Regions from separate parts of the Salimicrobium salexigens genome, predicted to be linked through region 1. Evidence: riboswitches for the same ligand, from Rfam matches in the RefSeq annotation. Region 1 holds a riboswitch; the other holds the start of a gene.
What was found. Region 1 has a riboswitch for lysine ahead of BW931_RS06600 (Na+/H+ antiporter NhaC family protein). Riboswitches for the same ligand answer to the same signal wherever they lie in the genome.
Positions count from the first base shown of each region.

Region 2: linked by a shared signal. The riboswitch ahead of dapA (4-hydroxy-tetrahydrodipicolinate synthase) and the one ahead of BW931_RS06600 (Na+/H+ antiporter NhaC family protein) in region 1 are both predicted to bind lysine.

Region 1 covers NZ_FTOK01000004.1:195,940-203,407, forward strand. Annotated here, with positions in the region: gene BW931_RS06590 (sulfite exporter TauE/SafE family protein) at 1-560, shown strand, start outside; gene BW931_RS06595 (bifunctional metallophosphatase/5'-nucleotidase) at 576-1,979, shown strand; lysine riboswitch at 2,138-2,314, shown strand; gene BW931_RS06600 (Na+/H+ antiporter NhaC family protein) at 2,449-3,993, shown strand; gene BW931_RS06605 (sodium-dependent transporter) at 4,174-5,700, shown strand; gene BW931_RS06610 (methionine/alanine import family NSS transporter small subunit) at 5,706-5,801, shown strand; gene BW931_RS06615 (YutD family protein) at 5,928-6,203, shown strand; gene BW931_RS06620 (DUF86 domain-containing protein) at 6,271-6,708, shown strand; gene BW931_RS06625 (TIGR01457 family HAD-type hydrolase) at 6,714-7,468, shown strand, end outside.
Region 2 covers NZ_FTOK01000001.1:164,608-172,075, forward strand. Annotated here, with positions in the region: gene BW931_RS00890 (helix-turn-helix transcriptional regulator) at 1-482, shown strand, start outside; lysine riboswitch at 671-850, shown strand; gene dapA (4-hydroxy-tetrahydrodipicolinate synthase) at 960-1,853, shown strand; gene BW931_RS00900 (N-acetylmuramoyl-L-alanine amidase family protein) at 2,156-3,256, shown strand; gene BW931_RS00905 (catalase) at 3,327-5,381, opposite strand; gene BW931_RS00910 (ornithine cyclodeaminase family protein) at 5,609-6,544, shown strand; gene BW931_RS00915 (hypothetical protein) at 6,559-6,774, shown strand; gene BW931_RS00920 (sodium:solute symporter family protein) at 6,806-7,468, shown strand, end outside.

The sequences.
Region 1 (7,468 bases):
TCGGAAGTATCCCGGGCGGCATATTTGGGGCGTACATTAACGGTTTTCTCAATGCGGATGTATTTTCCCTCATTTTTGGAGGAGTTATGATTTTCGTATCCCTTCTTTTCTTCCTGCCGAGGCGCCAGGGGTCCACGCCTCTCTTCAAGAAGGGGATGAAAGGGGTCCGGACTGTAGCCGGGGAGGAGTATCACTATACGGTTCCGATTACTCTCGGTCTTGTCCTCGCTTTCGTGGTCGGGACGTTATCCGGACTGCTCGGTATCGGAGGCGGGTCGCTCATGGTGCCGGCGATGATTCTGCTGTTCCAGCTGCCTCCGCATATTGCCACAGCCACCTCGATGTTCATGATATTTTTTGCCGTAATCCCGAGTTCCGTGACGCATATCAGTCTTGGTCACGTGGACTGGTATCGGACACTGTTCTTCATTCCGGGAGCGTATCTCGGCGGCACGGTCGGGGCGTACGTGAATCGTAAGATGAATGCGAAAAGTATAGAATGGGTGCTGCGCATTCTTCTGATTGTCGTAGGTATCCGTCTGATTTCTCAGGGATTATGATAAGGAGAAGAGATTATGATAGAGAAAATATTTATTTACTATACGAGCGATTTGCACAGTTATTTCGAAAAATGGCCGAAACTCGCCGGTTATATCGAAGAGAAACGGCGGGAGCATAGAAACAGAGAAGAAGCTTCTTTTGTATTCGACAACGGGGACCACGTGGACCGCTTCCACCCCGTGGCAGAAGGACTGAAAGGCAAAGGGAACGTGGAATTACTGAATGCAAGCGAATATGATGTAGTGAACTTCGGCAACAACGAAGGCATCACCCTTGCGGAACAGGAACTTTACCATCTGTACGACGAAGCGGACTTTCCGGTAGCCTGCGCGAATGCTTTCCCTATGTCAAAAGAAGATCCGGACTGGCTGAAGCCTTACGTCATCAGGGAGACTGCGAGCGGTGTGAAACTCGGCATAATCGGGCTCACTGCTCCTTTCCGTGTATTCTATCAGCTGCTCGGGTGGAAAGTGGAGGCACCGGAGAGAATGATGGACAGGTATATGGAGGAAGTGAAGGAACAGAGTGATATCGTGGTTCTTCTTTCCCACCTCGGTTACCATACGGACCGGCAGATGGCTGCCGATTATCCCGGACTTGACGTAATCATCGGAGGTCATACTCATCACCTTCTTCCGGAAGGGGAGAAGCACAATGGCGTGCTGCTTACGGCTGCTGGGAAGCACGGGACACATCTCGGTGAAATTTTTATAGACTGGGATCATTCGAAGCAGAAACTGGTGAATAAGGAAGCGTACACGGTCGCATCCGATACGCTTGAAGAAAGTGCGGAAGTGAGAGAAAGGCTCGAGAATTTAAAAGAAAAAGCGCACCGGCGTCTTTATTCGACCGTGGCGGAACTGAAAACTCCTCTGACAGCGGACTGGTTCCATGAGACACCGCTGATGAGAGAACTGACGAAGGAACTGCGCAGCTGGACAGAGGCAGATATAGCTATGCTGAATGCCGGTGTCATTCTTGAAGGACTGGATGAGGGAGCCGTGACGTACGCGGATCTGCACCGAATCTGTCCCCACCCGATGAACCCCTGCAAGGTCCATTTGAGCGGCAAGGAAATCGTCGAAGTCGTCCGCTCCGCCTACACGAAACAGGTGACGGAATTTCCGCTGAAAGGGCTCGGGTTCCGCGGAGAAGTGATCGGTAAAATGATTTTTGAAGGTATTGAAATCGAAACGGCCACTTCCCCGGGCGGAGGCGAACACGTGCGTAAAGTATGGTTCGACGGTCAGCCGATCGAACGGGACCGCTGGTACAGTCTGGCTACAGCAGATACGTTCAGTTTCGGGAAGTTTTTCCCGGAAATCAGTCACAGTGCGACGAAAACGTATTACCTGCCGGAAATGCTTCGCGATCTGCTGCTTGAAGTTGTGCAGTCCGGAGAGTATTCTTCCCGGTAACGGTATCGAGGGCGTCGCCGTCCATTTTTTAGTAATAGGCCGGTTTAAAAGAATTGCTGGAGACGGCAATTCTTTTTTTGAAGCTTAAGTCCCCTTGCAATAGGGAAGGGAAGCTGATAGAATTTAATCCGAATTGAATACGCGTGACCTTATCGCCACGATGAGGTAGAGGTGCAGGACATATCAGTATCGGGAACGAGCGTGACAGCGAAGAGCCCCCGGGAAAGGATGCCCTGCCGAAGTATGGATGGACCGTCACACCTTCCATGCTGGTACATGTTTGAACAAAAGATGTACTGTCATGCATGTTACATGCATGGTGCGCTACTGATCGCATGGAGGATAATCATATTGCTGAAGCAATGATGGATTATTTTCTGTCATTGTTTTTTTATATGCAAAAAAACTTCGATTACTCCTATGTTCATGTAGTCGATCCATGCCAAAAAAATTTTGGAGGTACGACTTTATGGAAGGAACAATCTATTCTCTTATACCGGCCGTTCTTATGCTTATTCTCGTCATAGCGACCCGGCAGGTTCTGCTGTCTCTCGGTCTCGGAATTCTCATCGGAGCGTTTATGCTTACCGGATTCGACATAACGGGGACTCTCAGTCTTCTGTGGCAGGAATTCTCCACGATTTTCTATACAGAAGGGGCACTGAATATCGGGAACCTGTACCTGCTCTCTTTTCTGCTGCTGCTCGGCGTCATGACCGCGTTCATGACTGCCTCCGGCGGAAGCAGGGCGTTCGGGAAGTGGGCGATTTCCCGCGTGAAGACGAAGCGGAGTGCTTCTTTAGTGCCGGCAGTGCTCGGTATCATCATTTTCATTGATGATTACTTCAACGCTCTTGCCGTCGGTCAGGTAGCCCGGCCGGTTACCGACAGACAGAAAGTGTCGAGAGCCAAACTCGCTTATTATATCGATTCCACTTCGGCTCCGGTGACGGTGATTTCTCCGATTTCGAGTTGGGGTGCCTATATCATCGGTACAATCGGTACGATTCTCGCTGCGAATGAAATAACGGATATCGGGGCTTTCGAAGCATTCATCCAGATGATTCCTTATAACTTCTACGTCTTTGCCGCGCTGCTGCTCGTCTTCCTCACAATCATGCTGAAGCTGGACCTCGGTTCCATGAAAAAGCACGAACGAAGAGCGGAGGAGACGGGGGAGTTGACCGATCCGAAGCATACGGATATACCCGGGGATCTTAATGAAGAGTTCTATCCTCATGATAATGGCCATATCAGACACCTGCTCGTGCCGATTGCCGTACTCGTTGTGATGACAGTAGGTTTGATGATTTTCACCGGTGTGCGGGCCAGTGAAGGTGCTGCAGATATTTTGAGTACGTTCGCCAACACGAACGTCAATTTCTCCCTGTTTTACGGAGGACTGACAGCGGCTGTCGTTGCGATTCTGATGTACACCGGTCTCCCTTACGGCAAGTCTCCGCTCCGGAAAGTGCTTCTGGAAGGGATTAAGGCGATGCTCCCGGCTATCTACATTCTTGTCCTGGCATGGATGATCGGTTCAGTGATCGATCAACTCAGTACGGGTGAGTATCTTGCCGGACTCGTGCAGGCGTCGAACCTGAATGTCGCCTATCTTCCCCTGCTTATTTTCTTTACGGCAGGGTTTATGGCTCTCGCAACAGGGACGTCCTGGGGCACGTTCGGAATCATGCTCCCGATTGCAGGGGAAATCGCTGCGGTCACGGACCCGTCCTTCATCGTGCCGGCATTGTCCGCGGTTCTGGCAGGTTCCGTATTCGGGGATCACTGTTCCCCGATTTCCGATACGACGATTCTTTCGTCTACGGGAGCCGGGTCCCATCACATCGATCACGTACTGACCCAGCTTCCGTACGCTATTATCGCAGCGGTCGCCGCTTCGACGGGGTATTTTCTTTTTGCACTGCTGGGAAGTGTGTGGTTACCGCTGCTTGCGACTCTTTTAGTAGTAGTTGCAGCCGGTTTCCTGTTCAAACCTGAAACAAATAGCTGAGTGCCCCTAAAGACCGACGTGTGTCGGTCTTTTTGTTTACATTAGTTTGTTAAACTTTCTTTTGACATAGTTGAAATTTCCCATTATACTTTATACAAGATTACAGAATAATCTCATTTGTCCGAATCTTTTAAATTTTCGCCATGGGGGACAGGTGAAGTCTAAAGGGAGGTCTTTTCTATGGAAAATCGCTCACAATGGGGCACCCGGGTAGGGTTCCTGCTTGCAGCGATGGGGTCGGCTATCGGCCTTGGTAACATCTGGCGTTTTCCGGCTACAGCTTATGAAAGTGGTGGCGGTGCATTCATCGTTCCTTATCTATTCGCGCTACTCACTGCCGGGATTCCGCTGTTGATTATGGAGTACACTATCGGTCACCGGTACAGAGGATCCGCTCCGAAATCCTTTGCTACCATCAACAAAAAGATGGAATGGATCGGCTGGTGGCAGGTACTTGTCGCGTTTGTTATTTCGACGTATTATGCAGTCATCATAGCCTGGGCATTAATGTATGCCTATTATTCGATCGGTCTGACATGGGGGAGTGATCCGACGGCTTTCTTCGTGGGAGATTTCCTTAATCTGGTAGACCCCGGTCAGCTTGGCGGTCTCGTACCTAAAGTACTCATCCCTCTCGTTATCGTATGGGCTATAGTGCTCGGAACACTGTCTCGGGGAGTCAAAAAAGGGATTGAAGTCGCCAACAAGATATTCATCCCGGCTCTCGTCGTTCTGTTTCTTATCATCGTCGTTCGGGCTGTAACGCTTCCCGGCGCAATGAACGGTCTGAACAGCTTTTTCGAACCGGACTGGAGCCGAATACTGGATGCAGAAGTATGGATTGCTGCTTACGGGCAGATTTTCTTCAGTTTATCCATCGCTTTTGCAATTATGGTAACGTATGCCTCCTATCTGCCGAGAAAGTCCGATATTACGAACAACGCATTCATTACCGGTTTTGCGAACTCATCTTTTGAAATTCTTGCAGGAATCGGGGTGTTTTCCGCAGTCGGATTCATGGCTTTCCAGTACGACACGACTGTGGCAGGCCTGGCAGCCGAGAAAGGGGTCGGAGGGATAGGACTTGCTTTCATGGTGTTCCCTGAAATCATCAGTCAGATTCCGGGCATACCGGGACTGTTCGGTGTCCTGTTCTTCGCCTCTCTCGTTCTGGCAGGATTCTCCTCTCTGATTTCTATTTCGGAAACTTACGTTGCTGCTGTGTCTGAGAAATTCAATATTTCCCGACAGAAATCGGTTATCTTCGGCGGTGGAATTGCAGCTATCCTTTCGCTGTTGTACGCAACGAAAGGCGGTCTGAACATACTCGATACCGTCGATCACTTTATCAACAGTTACGGTGTCGCTCTCGCGGGTCTTGTCGAGGTAGTAGCCGTCGCCTGGTTCGCAAAAGAACTGAAAGCTCTTCAGGAACATGCGAACTCGAGTTCCGACGTGATGCTCGCCGGCTGGTGGCGCTTCTGTCTCGGCGTCCTCACACCAATTGTACTCGGTTTCCAGATGATTCAGAACTTCACGAACGAACTTGCAGAACCATATGCCGGTTATCCGACGGACTTTCTTATCTATTTCGGGTGGGTAGTGGCGCTGGCAGCTATCCTCATCGGTATTGCCTTCTCCATGAAGAAATGGCCTCAGGGTACGGCGTTCGAAGATCCGACTAAACCTAATCACAAGGAGGGGTAACTCTGATGGCTATCGTTATGTTTATTCTCACCATCACGATCATTTGGGGCGGACTCGCTCTAAGTATCACGAACGCTGTACGTAAATCCAAAAATTCATAAGTTACAGACGGTCTGCACTTGGTGCAGGCTGTTTTTTTATATGGGAAATACCCGGGAGGTGGTCGTTACCTTTTTCTTCGGAGTGTGGAATTATGGTATACTGGCAACAGTGTAAGAGGTGATAACATGTTGGAATTGTTAGGTAAACAATATGAAATTTTAGAGGATCACCGCAATGCGGTGGAAGAAGAGTCTATTGAACAAAGAGCAAGCGAGATACTCGGGAAATACGATTTCATCGTAGGTGACTGGGGATATGGTCAGCTCAGGCTGAAAGGATTCTATGATGATCAGAACCAGAAAGCGACGTTCGATACGAAGATAAGTACGCTCGAAGATTATTTGTACGAGTACTGTAATTTCGGTTGTGCCTATTTTGTGCTGAAACGGATTGATAAGTAAACAGAAACGGAGGAGGATACATGCTCCTCTTATTTCTTATGAAAAACCGGGAAAGGTGTGAACGGGAATGTATTTTGTGAATCGTGAAGAGATTGATAATCTCCTCATCTACGTGGAAGAACTGATCCCTGAACTGCAGCAGGCAGGGATGGAGACCACTACCGAACGGCTTGCTCTGGAAAGAGCTACCCACATGAGTGTGGAAGTGATGATTGATGTGGGGAATAAAATGATCGACGGCTTCATCATGCGCGATCCGGGCAGCTACCATGATATTATCGATATTCTTATGGACGAAAAAGTTCTACCTTATGAAGAGGAGAATCAGTACAAGAGGATCATCGATATGAGAAAGGCAGTCGTGCGTGAGTATACGACCGTTTCCCATGAACGTCTGTTAAGCGAGTGGAACGAATGCCTCGGGTCTTTAAGACAGTTTCCGGAGCGTATCCGTCACTATTTGAATGCCGAACTGGGAAGTGTTTCGGCGTTTACGAAGGAGTGACAGCAATGAAAAAGTACAAAGGACTGCTGATCGACCTGGACGGTACGATGTATCGGGGGAACGAAGCGATAAAGGAAGCGCCCTTTTTCGTCGAAGAGTGCCGAAAACAGGGCATCCCCTACGTATTCCTTACCAACAACTCCTCGAGACAGCCTTTGCAGGTGGCGGATAAACTGAACGGGATGGGGATACACGCCCTTCCGGAGCAGGTATACACGTCCAGCATGGCGGCCGCCGCTTACATACAGCGCACGTTTCCTGAACCGGACGTCTTCATGATCGGAGAAGAAGGGCTCGAGTCAGCCCTGCTTGCAGGAGGCGCGACGCTTACCGAGGAGAACGCTGACGTGGTCGTCGTCGGTATTGACCGCGAGTTGTCGTACGATAAATTGAGGAAGGCTGCGCTGAATATCCAGAACGGAGCGGTGTTTGTAAGTACGAATAAAGACAGGGCGATTCCGACAGAAGAGGGAATGCTCCCCGGGAACGGAGCGATAACGGAAGCGATTGCTCTCACTACCGGAATCAGCCCCGTGTATGTCGGGAAACCGGAAGCGTTGATTGTGGAAGAGGCGCTGGAAGTGCTCGGTGTGAGTAAAGAAGAGGCGCTGCTTGTTGGGGATAACTATGAAACGGATATATCAGCCGGCATCCATGCGGGAGTGGACACACTGATGGTAGAAACAGGAGCGACCTCGTTCGAAGACTTGAACGAGGTCGCGAGTCAGCCCACTTATAAAGTGAAGAAACTGGATGAGTG
Region 2 (7,468 bases), on a different contig from region 1:
ATAAAACGTTCGAATATCATAGGAATGGAGACGAATACGAAGTGAAGCCGTATGCCCTTATCTGGCAGAACGACTTCTACTATTTGATCGGCTGGTTCCGTAAAACAGAAGAGATGCGTCACTACCGTCTGGATCGTATAAGAAACATCCGTATCGCCGATGAGACGTTTGAAAAAGGAGACTTCGATGTTCAGGAGTACGTTAATCAAAGTTTTCATATGTTCTCCGGAGAAAATATGAAAGTCGAAATAAAATTTCATCAGTCCCTTTTGAATGTAGTGCTCGACAGATTTGGTCTCGAAGTATCGGTGAAACAGGTGGACGAAGAGTATTTTCTCCTATCCACAGAAGGAAAGATGAGTACGGGACTAGTCACCTGGGTGCTTCAGTGGGGGCACAAGGCCCGGGTTATATCTCCACGCACCCTTAAACAGGAAGTGGAGAAGGAGATTGAGAAAATGAGACGTCTTTATGAAGAATGAAGTTCTGGACCCTACTCTTTTCAATAGCTGGTCAAGTACCTTGCAGTGTAACGAAACAAAGCTGACAATGGGCATTGAAGAAATACGAAAATAAAAGATTTTTTTGAAACGAATCGATTGTAAAAAGGGCCCTGCTCTGGTATGTTGGAAGTAATTCAATACCACATCTTATTTCAAATAATGTTTGAAGTAAGGGTAGAGGTGCAATAACCATTAGTAGATGCAGGGAGAAGCGGAGGCTTCGGTGAATCGCATCGAAAGGGGACATTGCCGAAGTGGCAGAAACCTCATGATTCTGACCGCTGGTTCTGGTATTTAAAAGATGCAGAACTGTCATATAGGAGACTATATGGAGGGCTATCTTACGGAGAAACGATATACATGTTTCTACGGCAACAGCGGCCCTGATCTCCGTTGTTGCTTTTTATTATGGTCCTCCGCACCTAAATCTAAAAATCTTAAAAAGGGTGTGTAACAATGAATTTTGGACAATTATTGACTGCCATGGTGACGCCTTTTGACGACCAGGAGGACATCGATTATAACCGGACGAGAAATCTCGTGGAGCATTTGATCCTCCACGGTTCGGAGGGACTTGTCGTAGCCGGAACGACCGGAGAGTCCCCGACTTTGACAGCTGAGGAGAAAGTGGAGCTTTGCCGCTTTGTAGTGGAAGTAGCAGACGGAAGAGTGCCGGTCATCGCAGGTACCGGTTCCAACAATACGAAAGCCTCTGTAGAACTGACAAAACGGATAGAAGCAGTGGGAGTGGACGGCATTATGCTCGTAGCTCCTTACTATAGCAAACCTTCTCAGGAAGGTCTGTATCGTCACTTTTCTCAAGTTGCTGCAGCAACCTCGCTCCCGGTCATGTTATACAATATTCCCGGACGGAGCGTTGTAAACATTGAACCCGATACGATTATCAGGCTTGCTGAAATCAAGAACATTGTTTCTGTAAAAGAAGCGAGCGGTGATCTGGATGCTGCCACGCGTATCATCAGCCAGACACCTCAGGACTTTTCCATTTACACTGGAGAAGACAGCCTGACGTTACCTATGTTATCCGTAGGGGGCGCCGGAGTCATTTCCGTGTCTTCCCATGTTATCGGTGACGAAATGAAAGATATGATAGACAGTTACAAGCGTGGGGATGTGAAGACGGCGGCTACTCTGCACGGTTACATTCTGCCTATGATGAAACTTATTTTTGCCCAGCCGAGTCCTTCACCTGTGAAGGAAGCCCTGAATTACATGGGCGTTTCCGTAGGGAGCGTACGCCTTCCTATGATTCCTTTGGACGACGCCGAATGTTCAGCACTGCATAATATGATAGATATTTATCAGCAAAAGAAAGTAGCAAGCATTTAAGCTGTATAAAGACCGGGACAGCACGGATAATGGGAAGACAGGAACCGGTTAATTCATTGAAATGATTTTCTGTAGAACAACACGGAGACTGCTGCGGGCCGTGCCCGCAGGATGCGAAGTGTTGTTCTTTTTTATTTATACGTCGAACCCCCTCCTGGAACCGGACAGCATCGTCCGACTTCCTGGGGGGATAATTTTTGTCATGGACTTTTGTTATACCTGTATTTAAGACCAGATTCTGAATTAATCCATTCGCTGGGTGTTCGTTTTATGGAAAAGTGTTATAATGATAACTGCCGGCCTTGGCCCGGCAAACAAAAGGAGGGATAGTCATTATTAAACAGATTACCGCTCTATTACTTACTTTTTTATTTATTTTTACAGGAACTTTTGCAGTAGCGGCAGACAGTCACTCCACGAAGCAGGTGGACGCTTCCTCTCTGTACTTGAGGGAAGCGCCGGGGAGCGAGTCCGAAGTGCTGGGAGCGCTCTCTCGGGGTACGGAAGTAACAGTGCAGGAAGAGAAATACGGCTGGGCGAATGTTGATTATAATGGACAAAGTGGCTGGGTAGCGGGTCATTATCTTGTATCAGCAGGAAATTCCGCTTCCTCCGGACAGACAGCTTCAGGAGACATAATCGTCCAGGCTGATACCGTTTACCTTCGACAAGGGCCGGGCACAGAGACTCCAATCGTCGGGTTCGCCGGACAGGGGGACACGTATCAGAAATTAGAAGAACAAAATGGCTGGGTAAAAGTTCAACTTGGTAACGGCTCTGAGGCGTGGATTGCAGGATTTTTGACAAGTTCCGGCAGGGCCACTGCTGTTAAAGCGTCCCATTCCGCTTCCCCCTCTGAAGATGTTTCTTCTTTAAAGAATTCCACGATCGTTGTAGATGCCGGCCACGGTGGGTACGAACCCGGAGCGATAGGCAGAGATGGAACGCTTGAGAAAAATTTAACCCTTCAGACCGCACAGACGGTGGCAGGGGCACTCAGGTATGCCGGAGCGGAGGTAATTATGACACGAACCTCCGACCGATACGTTTCGCTTTTCGAACGCACCGGATCTTCCGCCCGTCACAATGCAGACGCTTTCGTAAGTCTTCACTACAATTCTCACAAATACGAAAGTGCAAGAGGGATAAGCTCTTATTACTACGGGTCTCCGTCTCTCGCTGCCTCCATACAGAACCGTCTCACAGCACGCACAAGTTATCAGGATGATGGCACACTTCATGGAATTTTCCAGGTGCTTCGTGGTAACAAGGCTCCTGCTGCATTGCTGGAACTCGGCTATATTTCCAATGGTTACGAACTGGATCTTGCAAAGACGAGGGACCACCAGAATCAGGTAGCTCAGGCAGTAACAGAAGGATTGCGCAATTATTTATCAAAATAACATCAGGACTTACATAACAGATTTTGAAGACATACGAAACCCCGGATTCTCTGAATCCGGGGTTTTTGATTTATACTAATTCGCGATCAAAGAAACGGTGTGCGGCTACGGCTTTAATGAAGTCTTCTCCAAAGGACTCGAGATCATCTGAAGTGATGACTCCCGGCTGTCCGCTCATGCCCGCTTCTTCGAGCCAGTCTTTACCGTCGTGAGTCGCTCCGACAGGCTTGAAGTGCATGTAAGCTTCTTTCGTGAAGTACTTCGCCTTCATTTTGTAAGATTCACTGAGGTCAGGGCCGCCTACAACGTACACAGCATCGAAAAGTACGGAATCTCCGGTAAGGAATGTATGATCCGCCTCTACCGTGTACCCATTATCAGCTTTGATTTTACCGAGTTTGGTACTGAATATTTCAGCATCCGCACCGGCTTTATCGATACCGTCAAGGACTCCCTGAACTTCTTCACCGTTGAAGCCTTCTGCAAGCAGCACGGCAATTTTACGGGTTTCAGGTGACTGTACCGTATTCGCCATGCTCAGAGCCGGAGAAGTTTTTGTTATATTTTCCGCCTGATTTTGTGGTGCTGCCAGTCCGAGATTATCTGCTACGTAGGAAGCAAGATCTCCGCTTATATTGGAAAGCATATCCACAACCTGTTCGCGGACGGCTGTCTGCTGACATTTACCAAGTTCAAAGCTTATAGCATCTTTAATATGACCTTTCTCGTGTTCACTCATACTGTTCCAGAACATGATGGCCTGAGAGAAGTGGTCTTTGAAGCTTTCGCTCCGTGCGCGTACTTTCTCACCTTCCACTTTTTCCTGATAATGTTCGAATCCGCCTTCCTCCGGAGGAACAGTACGCGGATGGTTATCCGCCAACGAGTTATTGTGGTAACTCGACTGACCGCGGTTAATCGTCATTCGGTGCATACCGTCGCGCTGGTTGTTATGGAAAGGGCAGACGGGTCGGTTGATCGGAATTTCGTGGAAATTGGGCCCTCCGAGACGTGTCAGCTGAGTGTCTGTATAAGAGAACAGACGTCCCTGTAACAGCGGGTCATTGGAAAAGTCGATTCCAGGTACGACGTGGCCCGGGTGGAAAGCGACCTGTTCGTTCTCGGCAAACACGTTGTCCACGTTCCGGTTCAGCGTCAGCTTACCTACCCGTTTGACCGGAACTTCTTCTTCGGGCCACACTTTCGTAGGATCCAGAACATCAAAATCGAAAGAATGCTCATCTCCTTCATCGATTATCTGAAGTCCCAGTTCGAATTCGACGAAATCTCCATTTTCAATTGCTTCGTAAAGATCGGCACGATGGAAATCCGGGTTTTTACCATTCACTTTTTGTGCCTCGTCCCATACGAGGGAGTGTACGCCGAGTTTCGGCTTCCAGTGGAACTTCACCAGATGACCTTTTCCTTCTTTATTTACCAGTCGGAAAGTGTTTACACCGAAACCTTCCATCATCCGGAAGCTTCTCGGAATGGACCGGGGACTCATCGCCCACAAAATCATGTGTGCCGATTCCTGGTTATTCGCAATGAAATCCCAGAATGTGTCATGGGCACTTGCTGCCTGAGGGATGCCGTTATGCGGTTCGGGTTTTAGCGCGTGGACGAGATCCGGAAATTTAATGGCGTCCTGAATGAAAAATACCGGTATGTTGTTACCTACAAGGTCAAAGTTGCCTTCTTCTGTATAGAACTTTGTTGCAAACCCACGCACGTCACGTGCCAGTTCTGCTGACCCTTTAGAGCCTGCAACCGTGGAGAAGCGGGTGAAGGTAGGGGTCTTTTTGCTTGTATCCGTCAAAAAATCAGCAGTTGTGTATTGTTCCAGAGACTCATAGAGCTCAAACTCTCCGTGGGCGGAATAGCCTCTGGCATGTACGGCTCTTTCCGGAATACGTTCATGGTCAAAGTGCGTTATTTTTTCTCTGAAATGGAAATCCTCCATTAAAGTAGGCCCGCGTTCTCCCGCTTTCAGGGAAAATTCGTCTTCAGAGAGTTTCGTTCCATGGTTCGTGGTCATCTCTTTATCGCGATCATCAGCTGTAAAACGTTCCAGTTGTTCCTGTTTTCTGCTTTTTTTATCGCTCACACGAATCCTCCTTATCATTATGTCTTCCTAGGGAATGTACCCACGCTCCATCCAGATGAAACTCTTTTTACATTAATTGTGAGATTACAAAGTATACAATTTGAGAGGTGCTTGAAAGTATGAAGCAGGGAAAAATACATACGAATTTTTCAATTATAACTATGAAGAAAAAACTATAGGAAAGTGCTTTCATTATTTTGAATAGTCTGTTATTATTTTTAAAAACCGTTGCCTGGAGTGATTATGTGAAAGTAGTAACAGCAGAAGAAATTCAGAACAACTTCTCCATGAAAGAAACGATGGATGTTATTGAAGAGTTTTATGTACATAATAAAGAAGAATTTACAGCTCCGGAACGGATGCATGTAGAAGACGGTGGCAACACGGCACTTCTTATGCCGGCTTTTCACGGAGAATATTATGCCGCCAAATTGGCGGGGATAGCCCCCGGGAACAAAAAATACGGCAAAGATACACTGCATGGAATAATGGTTCTCCATGACAGGTATACTATGGAGCCTCTTTTCCTATGTGATGCCATAGCGGTTACAGCGCTTCGAACAGGAGCTCTCGGTGGTCTTGGTGTAAAGTACCTGGCAAAAGAAGAGGCTTCTGTACTGGGCATTATAGGAACGGGGACCCAGGGATGGAGCCATTTACATTCAGCACTTGCAGCGCGTGATATTAAAGAGGTACATATATTCAACCGGACAAAAGATAAAGCAAATTCTTTTAAAGAACGGGCTGAACAGGTTTTTCCGGAGGTAAAATTCAACGTAAGTGCTCTGGGAGAACTGGTCGTTCAGTCAGATATAGTTATAACTACAACAACTTCACTGGAACCTGTGTTGCCTGAGTTGTCGAAAGATCAGTGGAAGGGAAAGCTTGTTGTCGGAGTGGGATCTTTTCGTCCGGTAATGCAGGAATTGTCCGATCAGGTTTTGAAAGAGGCAGAGGAGATACACGTCGATTCAAAAAGTGCTTTTCATGAATCAGGAGACATGATTAGAGCTGAGAATATCGGAATCGATTTTGAAAACGTTAAAGATCTCGACGAAATCATCTCGGAAAAATATCACCCTGAGGAAAGAGAGGAGAAGCTGATTGTTTTCAAGTCGGTTGGGGCTTCCATATTCGATTTGATAACGGCCCGTTCCATTTATGAGAAGTATTACAAATAACAGGGAGGGTTTTTATGAGGGATTTGACGAAACAGAAATGGAAAGATCCCGGTATTGTTATGGTGATTCTGTTAAGCCTTATTTCACTAGTGGTTTGGATATGGTGGCCGGCTGACACGCACATAGGCGGCCTTTCTCTTGCCGGATGGTTAATGTTCGCCTGTTTTTTCATCTGGCTTACTTTGACAATCAGTTACGTTATATGGATGGAGAGAATCGAAAAGAAATAAATCAGCCGGGGAGTGAAAAAACGTGCAGGTAATGGAAACAGTTATACTCGCAATTTATTTACTGTTTATGACAGGAATCGGAATATTTTTTACAAAACGCGCCCACTCCTCCGAAGGGGACTACTGGACGGCAGGAGGGAAAATAAATAGCTTCGTCGGCTCCTTCGCTTTCTTCGCCGCTGTAGCGAGTTCAAGCTCTTTGATGGGTGCGGTAGGCTCGGGTGTGGCTCTTGGAGTCCCCTTTCTTCTCGCTTATGGTTTTGGAGCAGTTGCTATTCCTTCTTTTGCCATGTTTCTAATATCTGGACAGATCAGGAGAGCAGGAGTGAAAACGTTACCCGAATTCTTCAAGCGCAGATTTGGAAAATCGGTACAGATCACATCCGCTATACTGGTAGTGCTCAGCATGACTTTTTATATGATTCCACAACTTACTGCTTCAGGTTTAATCGGATCTTATGTGCTGGGAATTGATTATGTAACCGCAGTGATAATACTTGGGTTAGGATTTACGTTATACGCAGCTCTTGGAGGTATGTGGGCGATTACATATACGGACTTGATTCAAGGAGCCGTAATGGTGATAGGAATGTTCATTCTGGCAGTAATTATTTTAGTAGACCACGGGGGAATGGGAGCTTTATTTCAAGATGCGCTTGCAGTGGATGCACAATTTGGTTCTATTACCCAGCCA